Regions from separate parts of the Rhizobium sp. BK312 genome, predicted to be linked through region 2. Evidence: predicted binding sites of a transcription regulator. Region 2 holds the regulator's gene; each other region holds the start of a gene.
The links. Region 2 encodes LexA, which represses DNA repair genes until DNA is damaged. Its sites were predicted from a motif close to TGTTCNNNNTGTGTTCNG; they were not measured.
Positions count from the first base shown of each region.

Region 1 (3,284 bases), on a different contig from region 2:
CCCGGCGGAATCGTGGTCGCCGCGAGCTTGGAGAAGATATCCATGACTGGCGAGAGGACGACGGAGAGAAACATCGTCACCAAACCGAAGGTCAGCTCCGACTGCAGCAATCGCGCCGAGGAGCCGCTGGAGGTGTTCATTGTGGAATTCCCATGAGAATCAGTTGTTTGCCGCTACCCTCTTGCACCAGTCGGCGAAGTTGGAAATGGCTTCCTCGGCACCGATTTCGTTGAGAGTCTCGTGCCGCATGTCGGGATAGATTTCGGTGGTGATACGAGAGAATCCGGCTTTTTCCAAATGCTTTGCCAACCAGGAAATCGCTTTCGCACCGTCGGTCGCGGGATCCTTGCCACCGCCGACGAGATGGATCGGCATGTCACGTCGGAGACGATCGAGATGTGCCTTCTGTGGCGCGCGGAAAGTGAGTTCGAACAGGTCCAGCCAGAGCGAGACGGATGCGTCGAAGCCGCAAAGCGGATCGGCGATATATTTGTCCACCTGCTCGGGAATGCGCGAGAGCCAGTCGAAATCGGTGCGGCGGTTGGCGATCGATTTACCCCAGGTGTCGAAGGTCAGTTTCGGCAGCGGTCCACTCGGAACGTCCGATCCCTTGAACATGCGCTCCGTTTTGAGGATGAGTTGGGCGGCGCGGCCGGCAAGGCCCGGATTGAAATTGGAATTCCAGACGGTGACGGCATCGAACTTGGCTGGATGCGTGACCACAGTATTCAGGCTAATCAACCCGCCCATGGAATGCCCGAACAGGATGATCGGCAGACCAGGATGGGAGCTTGCGGCAAGCTCGCGCACGGCGAGCACATCGGCGATGACCTGAGCGACGCCATTTCTTCTGGCAAAGCGGCCGATGGGTGCATCAGGGGCCGTCGTCTCGCCATGGCCGCGATGATCATGAGCATAGACATGAAAGCCTCGGCCCGCCATCGCATCCGCGAAGGCCTCATATCGGCGGGAATGCTCGGCGAGACCATGCGATATCAGCAGGATGCCGCAAGCATCGGTTGCTGCCGGCAAATGATGATAGGCAAGGGTTGCACCGGTCGGACTTTTCAGGCGCTGCGTCTCGGCGAACATATATTTGCTCCTCCCCAGTTAGACGAAAGGTTATCCTCCGCTCGATTGCAATGGAGAGGTGGTAAAGCTCACAGAAATAAATCTTTCCGAGCGCCGTGATTCAGGATTGCGCCTGCTCGCTCAAACTGCTTATTTGTTCCCATAATGTTCTAGTTGGAGGCAGGAATGAAGCAGTGGCTTCGAGTATTTGCAGTTGTACTTCTTTCGGTCGGAACGGCGGCGAGCGCCATGGCTCAGGAACATAGCCGCGGACGGACGCGCTTTATCCTGGCGGCGAGCTGGGAGCCGGCATTTTGTCAGACGAACCAGAAAAAGGCGGAATGCCGGAACCAGTCGTCGAACAATCATGATGCCACGAATTTTTCTCTGCATGGCCTCTGGCCGATGCGGCAGGAATATTGCGATGTTTCCGAGGATCTGAAGCAGGCGGATCGTGGCCGCGACTGGAAGGATCTGCCTGCCGTGCAACTTTCCCAAGACGTGAAGGCGAAGCTGGACAAGGCAATGCCAGGCACTCAATCCGGCCTGGAGCGGCATGAATGGATCAAGCACGGCACCTGCACGAAGCTCAGCGCCGACCAATATTTCTCCATCGCCGCTGGCCTGATCGCCGAACTCAATACGTCTGCCGTGCGGGATCTTTTCGCGCAGAATATCGGCAAGGAGCTGGATGCCGAAAGCATCAAGGCGGCCTTTGATCAGAGCTTCGGCGAGGGCGCCAATGCGCGCATCAAGATGAGCTGCCGCCGCGTCGGCGATGTCCGAATGATTTCGGAGCTGACCATCGGTCTCTCCGAAGATGCGATCGATCCCCAGCAGGGCAGTGAGCCGCGGCTCGCCAAACTGATCCAGGGGGCCGGCAGCACCTCCTTCGGCTGTGATCGGGGTGTGGTGGACGCGGCCGGTTTCTGAGAAAATACGGCCTTTCTGACGCGGATAATGCCCTCGGACAAGGTTTCGCCGTTGCCCGAGGGCGGGGTTTCGCCTACATAGCGGCACAAATCGCAACGCTATTCGCCCGTGGAGCAACCCAAGCTATGGCACGTCAGTTCATTTATCATATGGCCGGTCTGAATAAGTCCTATGGCGCCAAGAAGATTCTCGAGAATATCCATCTCTCCTTCTACCCCGATGCCAAGATCGGTATTCTCGGCCCGAACGGTGCAGGTAAGTCGACCGTGCTGCGCATCATGGCCGGCCTCGACAAGGAATATACCGGCGAAGCCTGGCTGGCCGAAGGCGCCACCATCGGCTACCTGGCGCAGGAGCCTCAGCTCGATCCCAACAAGACGGTTTTCGAAAACGTCATGGAAGGCGTTGCCAAGAAAACCGAAATCCTCAATCGCTACAACGAATTGATGATGAACTATTCCGACGAGACGGCGGAAGAGGGCGCCAAGCTCCAGGATATCATCGACAGCCAGAACCTCTGGGATCTGGAAAGCCAGGTGGAGATGGCGATGGAAGCCTTGTGCTGCCCGCCGCGCGATGCCGAAGTCACCAGCCTTTCAGGCGGTGAGCGCCGCCGTATCGCACTGTGCCGTCTGCTTCTCTCGCAGCCAGACCTGCTGCTGCTCGACGAACCGACCAACCATCTCGACGCTGAGACCATTGCCTGGCTGGAAAAGCACCTGCGCGACTATCCGGGCGCCGTGATGATGATCACCCACGACCGCTACTTCCTCGACAATGTTACCGGCTGGATTCTCGAACTCGACCGCGGTCGTGGCATTCCCTACGAAGGCAACTATTCCGCCTATCTGCGGGCCAAGGCCAAGCGCATGCAGCAGGAAGCCCGCGAAGAAGCTGGCCGCCAGAAGGCGATCAGCCGCGAACAGGAATGGATTGCCTCCAGCCCCAAGGCCCGCCAGGCCAAGTCCAAGGCGCGTATCAACGCTTACGAACAGCTGGTCGATGCTGCCGAAAATCAGCGTCCCGGTGATGCGCAGATCATCATTCCGGTCAGCGAGCGTCTCGGCCAGGTGGTGATCGAGATGGAGGGCATCACCAAGGGCTTCGAAGGCCGCACGCTGATCAACGATCTGTCGATCAAGCTGCCGCCCGGCGGCATCGTTGGCATCATTGGCCCGAACGGCGCCGGCAAGACGACCCTGTTCAAGATGATCACCGGGCAGGAAAAGCCGGATGCCGGCACGGTCCGCATCGGCGAGACGGTGCATCTCAGCTATGTC
Region 1 covers NZ_JACHZP010000001.1:479,858-483,141, reverse strand. The annotation lists gene FHT85_RS02320 (DMT family transporter) at 1-140, opposite strand, end outside; gene FHT85_RS02315 (alpha/beta hydrolase) at 160-1,092, opposite strand; gene FHT85_RS02310 (ribonuclease T2 family protein) at 1,258-2,004, shown strand; gene ettA (energy-dependent translational throttle protein EttA) at 2,130-3,284, shown strand, end outside.
Region 1: FHT85_RS02310 (ribonuclease T2 family protein) is a predicted target of LexA. The motif match lies at 1,227-1,244, and genes of this name have one in related genera.

Region 2 (3,284 bases):
GGCAGCGGATTGATGCGCTGACAGCAGAAAGCGAGAAAATCCGGCGCGCGCAGATCGGCGGCAAAGGCAAGACGAAAGCCTGCCGTGGTTTCGGTTCCATCCGGCATCTTCATCGGACGGGAGAAATCCAGCATTCGCCCCGCCGAAATCGCCGCCGCGTTGAAACGCTTGTCATCCGCCACCGCATCATCCGTACCGAATACCACGGCCGAGAAGCCATCATCCCCCACCCGGAAACGATAAGCCTGATCGCGCGCGACGAAAACATTGCCATCCACGATGCTCTTCTCGCATTGCTCCGGAGATGCGACGCCCAGAGGTTCGAGATAGGTTTTATCGGCAAGGAAGACGCAGGCATTCTGAGTGCCAAAGGGATGGCGCGCATCTGGAGCCACCGTGAAACCGAGCTTGCCGAGGCGTTCGCGCGCCAGAGCGATATTGACGGTCGGCAGCACGAGATGATCCAGCGGATGCGGAGACGAAATCATGGCTTCTCCTGTTTGCTTGCGGAAGCAGATTTGCGCCCATCCCCCAAGCAATTCAAGATGGAAGGACGGAACATCCCGAAGCACACGACATGGATTGAAGGCGATCTCGCAAACGTGATTGCTGATTCTCTCCCATAGCCGGCTTATGCAGTAGTGTGGCACTTTGATCCAAATGCTGGGCGCACGGACTGAACGACAAGGCCCTGGAAGCGAACAGAGCGGCATTTCTCATATTTTTCCATGGGTTAACGCAGATATGGCGCCTCGATGTTCCGATCCGATCTATTCGCAAATGGTAATTATTTAACTGACCCCACAAGGCTTTACCGAAATTTAAGCACTTGCGGAACACATATGGAACATATAGTGTCCGTTCTGGATTTGTTTCACGGCTTTTCTTGATTCTGGGGTTCCAAGACGATGTTGACGCGCAAGCAGCAGGAACTGCTTCTCTTCATTCACGAACGCATGAAGGAATCCGGTGTTCCGCCATCCTTCGACGAGATGAAGGATGCACTGGATCTGGCATCCAAATCCGGCATTCACCGCCTGATCACGGCGCTAGAGGAGCGAGGTTTCATCCGCCGACTGCCGAACCGGGCCAGAGCGCTCGAAGTCATCAAGCTTCCCGACGCCTATAATCCGAGCCTGCAACAGCGCCGCGGTTTTTCGCCCAGCGTCATCGAGGGCAGCCTCGGCAAGCCACAGCCCGTTGCCCCGCCTGCTCCGTCGAAAGTGGCAAATGACGATCACAACGGCTCGGCGTCCGTACCTGTGATGGGCCGCATCGCCGCCGGCGTTCCGATCTCGGCCATCCAGAACAATACGCACGACATTACAGTTCCCGCCGACATGCTCGGCTCCGGCGAACATTATGCGCTTGAAGTTCGAGGAGATTCGATGATCGACGCCGGAATTTTCGACGGCGATACGGTCATTATCCGCAATTCGACCACGGCCAATCCCGGCGATATCGTCGTTGCACTCGTCGACGATGAAGAAGCTACCTTGAAGCGCTTCCGTCGCAAGGGTGCCTCCATCGCGCTGGAGGCCGCGAACCCAGCCTATGAAACCCGCATCTTCGGGCCGGATCGCGTCAAGGTTCAGGGCAAGCTCGTCGGCCTTATTCGTCGCTATCACTGACCGGTGAATTGTCCAGGACTGGTGGTGCCTTCGCAATTGGCGCGTCAAATTTGCCGGTGCGCCAATCATAGGTTCGATGCCTGGTCCATGGGCGCTGCGGGTTGTTGAATGCGGCTGATATAATAGGCTTGTCTGAGGTAAGCACCATTTCGATGGAGCCGGTTTTACGCAATGTCGCACCGGTTATGAGCGTTGCTCCGGAACGGCAATGGTCCAGCCGCAGCCGGATTGGCGTCACGATAATATTCCCGGTGTCGCAAGCCGCGGGCAGATAGGCTGCGTTCTCGATGGTGACCAATATCGCGCCGTTTTCGAGCATGGCGAGGCACCATGCTCCCTTCTGACAGGCAAAGCTGCCTTGCATGGTGCGGTCCAAAGCTTCTTCCATTGCGATGCGGACTGCCTTCTGCTCCTCGTTATTTAGTCGCTTATGCCGATCCGTCTTGCTGATCTGCGGAAGCCGGCTATCGGTCGGAAGCATGGTCGGCGGTTGATGTTCGGCTGCGACCAGTGCTTTTTGCCATTGCTCGAAGATGAAGGCCTGCGGTCTCTCGCGATTGGTGGCGAGGATATCGTCCTGGCGCAAGGCAACGAGAATGCCATCTTCCGAGATCATCAGATCCGGCTTCGGCACACCAGAGCCGAACGCGGCCACACCGACAGATGACAGCAGCAGCAACAGGCCCAGATGGCGAAGCCGGGTCCGCAGCATGCTCATGATCAGGAAGCCAGCGATGAAAGTCGGCATCAGCCAGCCGGGCTGGCGGCCAAAGGTAATGTCACCTCCCCACCCAGCCACCGTTTTTGCAATAGCGATCACAAGCTCCAGTCCCTCACCGGTGACTTTCCAGAACGGTCCATCGATTCCGAAAGGCATCAGCAGCATCGCCATCATACCGAAGGGCATGACGATGAAAGAGACGACGGGCATGGCCGCAAGGTTGGCAGCAAGTCCATATGTCGCCAACCGGTGAAAATGCTCGATCGAGAAAATGGCCGTCGACGCACCACCGATGAACGAGGTCGACATCACGCCCCCAAAGAAGCGCGTGATGAACAGTAGCGGACTTAACAGACGGATGCGCGGCAGGATGTTTTCGCGATGCCGCCGTCGTTTCCAGAGCGAATAGCCTGATACCAGCGCCAGCGTAGCGGCGTAAGACATCTGGAAACTCGGACCGAGTACCTGAGACGGTGACAAGACTAGGATGACGATGGCTGAGAGCGCCACATTGCGCAAGCTGATGGATGGCCTGTCGAAAAGTACGGCCACCAGCATGATCGCCATCATGATGAAGGCGCGTTCGGCGGAGACGCCGAATCCGGAAATGAGGTAATAGGCCGTTACCGTTAGAAGCGCGCCGAAGGCTGCGAACTTCTTCGTCGGCCAAGCCTGGACGACACCGGGAAACAGGCTGAACAAATAGCGCAGACCGACATAGAAGATGCCAGCCGACAACGCCATGTTGAGACCGGAAATTGCGATGATGTGGGTCAGGCCGGCAATTCTCAGAGCCTCGGTCGTATCCTTCGAGATCGCACGTCTCTCATCGGTGACAAGCGCTGCTGCAAAGGCGCCGGTATCTCCGGGCAAGGTTTGCCTGATGCGGTCGCCTATGCTGTTGCGCAGGCCAGCGAGCCAGATATCGGCCG
Region 2 covers NZ_JACHZP010000009.1:102,840-106,123, forward strand. The annotation lists gene FHT85_RS23615 (VOC family protein) at 1-488, opposite strand, end outside; gene lexA (transcriptional repressor LexA) at 909-1,631, shown strand; gene FHT85_RS23625 (ComEC/Rec2 family competence protein) at 1,612-3,284, opposite strand, start outside.

Region 3 (3,284 bases), on a different contig from region 2:
CTGCGAGGCGGTCTGGACAGCCTTGGCATCCGGCCCCTCGGTCCCTGCGATAGGCGTGAACCGGAATCCGGTCAACTGTCCCACATGATGCCCCTCTACGAAGACATCTCCATTCACACTGATTTCAGCTTCCAGCATCGCATTCTCTCTCAGGCGCTTCATGAGCACAGATGTCCTGCGATCAACAAAGCGTTTCGTCAACCTCTCATGTAACGCGTCGGACAATCGATCTTCGATTTCCCGCGTCTTTTCTTGCCAGTGTGTCGGATCGGCAAGCCAGCCGGGCCGGTTCGACACATAGGTCCAAGTCCTTATCTGCGCGATTCGCGCCGAAAGCGTGTCGATCTCGCCATCCGTCCGATCGGCGCGATGCACCTGTTCGGCCAGGAAATCCTCTTTCACCGTGCCATAGCGCACGAGATCAGAAAAGAGGGTGGCGATGAGATCAGCATGCTGGGCAGGCGTGATGCGCCGATAGTCGGGAAGCGCACAGGCCTCCCACAATTTCTCAACCCGAGCCGGGTTGCTGGCAAGATCGACTATCTCCAGATCGCGTGACAGATATTCCAATGCCTGTTGGTCTACCGCAGGCAGCGCACGCGTCAAGCCCTGCACGCGAGGCGCGTCTTCCAAACTTGCACGCAACGCCGCGATCGAAGCGAAATCCAGGTCTTTGGTGCGCCATTGCAGCACCTTGACCATGTCGAATTCGTGTCCCTCGATCCGGCGCACGAGTTCGTCGTCGAAAGGATCGACTTGTCCCGTCACCCCGAAGGTGCCGTCCTTGAGATGGCGGCCGGCGCGACCTGCGATCTGACCGAGCTCGGCGGGATTGAGATTGCGGAATTGATAGCCGTCGAACTTGCGGTCCTGCGCAAAGGCGACATGATCCACATCGAGGTTGAGCCCCATGCCGATCGCATCGGTCGCAACCAGATATTCGACATCGCCGGCCTGATAGAGCGCCACCTGCGCATTGCGGGTACGCGGGCTGAGCGCTCCGAGGACGACGGCCGCGCCACCGCGCTGGCGGCGGATAAGCTCTGCGATCGCATAAACCTCGTCGGCGGAAAAGGCGACGATGGCCGTGCGCTGCGGCAGCCGCGTGATCTTCTTCTGCCCGGCGTAGAAAAGATGCGATAGCCTCGGCCGTTCGAGGACGGTAATCCCAGGTAGAAGTTGTTCAAGGATCGGCCGCATCGTGCCGGCGCCGAGCAGCAGGGTTTCATCGCGGCCGCGCAGATGCAAAAGGCGGTCAGTAAAAATATGTCCGCGCTCCAGATCGCCGGCAAGCTGCACTTCGTCGATCGCAACGAAGGAGGCGCGCGTCTCGCGCGGCATGGCCTCGACGGTGCAGACCGAATAACGCGCATTGGGCGGCGATATCTTTTCCTCGCCGGTCACCAGAGCGACATTGTGCGCGCCAACCTTCTCGACGACGCGCGTATACACCTCACGGGCAAGCAGCCGCAGCGGCAGGCCGATCACGCCGCTGCCGTGTGCCACCATGCGCTCGATGGCATAATGGGTCTTGCCGGTATTGGTCGGTCCGAGCACTGCGGTCACGCCGCGTCCGCTCAGGATCATGGGCTGCGAAGTCTGAGTCATAGGTCCGTGCATAGGCGAGAAACAGCCGTCTTCCGATCAGCCAGTTCCTCCTGGAGGAAACGAACAGATGACGACCATATGTGACAAAGGCAAGACCCGAATGAAAAAACAGATGCGGCAACATTCGATTTCATATTTGAGCGCTTCAACCATAAGCTACATTTACATTGCATCCCATGCGAGTCCGGGCGATTCCGGAACAGCCTGAGAACGAATCGGAGACGAATCGCTGACTCCGTCACGTTCCTTATTTGTTCACGACTACATATGGATTTCAATGAAAAGATTCCCACCAAATGCTGAATCTCGTTTCCACGGCTTTCCGCTGAAAAAAGGAGTCAAGCGGAGAATCCTCAGCCAGAGAAATTTCGCGCCGTGCCATCGTTAACAATCTGTAAATAATAAAGTTTCGTATGAATCAGCGGACGACATCCACCTCCAGGCCAAAGCCGAAACGAATCGGCGACGAATCGCGGATTCCAAGCGATTCTGTTTTGTTCTCCACAATATCTAGCGGTTTTCCGTCAGGAGGATACCGGACTCTGAATGGTTGAGACGCGAATCCGAGCCGAATCTGGGATTGCGGTTCGTCTTTTGACGAGCGCAGCTATAATGAATCGACAAATGCACGCAAAAAGTGCAGCCGTTAACACAACGATCAAAGCCGGAACGAATCGGTGACGAATCGCGGATATCAGCGGGTATCGCATTTGTTCACGGCTACATGTTGTATTTCGCCGGAGCAGCATCGCGACATAGAGGTCAGCTTGAATGGCAATCCTGTTGCGGAGTTCGCTGCGAATTAACGAATTCGCCCGCGAACACACCACCTGGACGACATTTGCCGACGGCAGCATCCTTGTATTCGGCACGTCGGCAAACGCCCAGCCGTTAACCAAAGTTCAAATGCAGAACGAATCGCCGACGAATCACGGACATCCGGCCTTTCCCGTTTCGTTCACCACAACCCATTGTATTTTAATGGTATTTTAACCATACAATGAATTTGCCGCCGCGCTTGTAACCGTCACCCGATGCGATCCCATTTAAGGATTCGCTAAGCATCCCAACTGCTGTGCGCGTGCATTTTTATTTCTTAGCCGGAACAATTGTCGCGCATGCAAGTTTCTATGAGCAGAATTGCGGAATTCGTCCATTCACTGGAATAGTTTCGAGTGGGAAGGCTGGAAGATTAACGCCATTTCGAACAGCGATAATGGCGGGATATTCGAGCCGGACGGACATGGAGGAGACATATCATGCTTGGTACGGTATTGCTTGTCATACTGATTCTGCTGCTGGTTGGCGCACTTCCCAGCTGGGGTTACAGCCGGTCTTGGGGGTATGGTCCATCGGGTGGTCTCGGGCTTGTTCTCGTCATTGTCCTCATTCTGTTATTAATGGGGCGCATCTGATCCGCAGACATTGTTCAAACCTCGCAACATCAGGGAGCTAACACCATGAAGAAGATTATCGTCGCGATCGCCCTCGTCGGCGCATTGGCGTCGTGCACGGCAACGGAAAAAGGTACGGCGATCGGCGCCGGTACCGGCGCGCTGATCGGTGGCGTCGCCACCCATAGCTGGGGGGGCGCCGCGGTCGGCGCGGTCGCTGGCGGCGTAGTCGGCAACCTCATCGGACGTTCGGAAGAGCGTCGCGGCTACTGCATCTATCGC
Region 3 covers NZ_JACHZP010000006.1:94,431-97,714, reverse strand. The annotation lists gene FHT85_RS18025 (helicase-related protein) at 1-1,608, opposite strand, end outside; gene FHT85_RS18020 (hypothetical protein) at 2,380-2,601, shown strand; gene FHT85_RS18015 (DUF3309 family protein) at 2,868-3,023, shown strand; gene FHT85_RS18010 (YMGG-like glycine zipper-containing protein) at 3,069-3,284, shown strand, end outside.
Region 3: FHT85_RS18025 (helicase-related protein) is a predicted target of LexA. The motif match lies at 1,850-1,867, and genes of this name have one in related genera.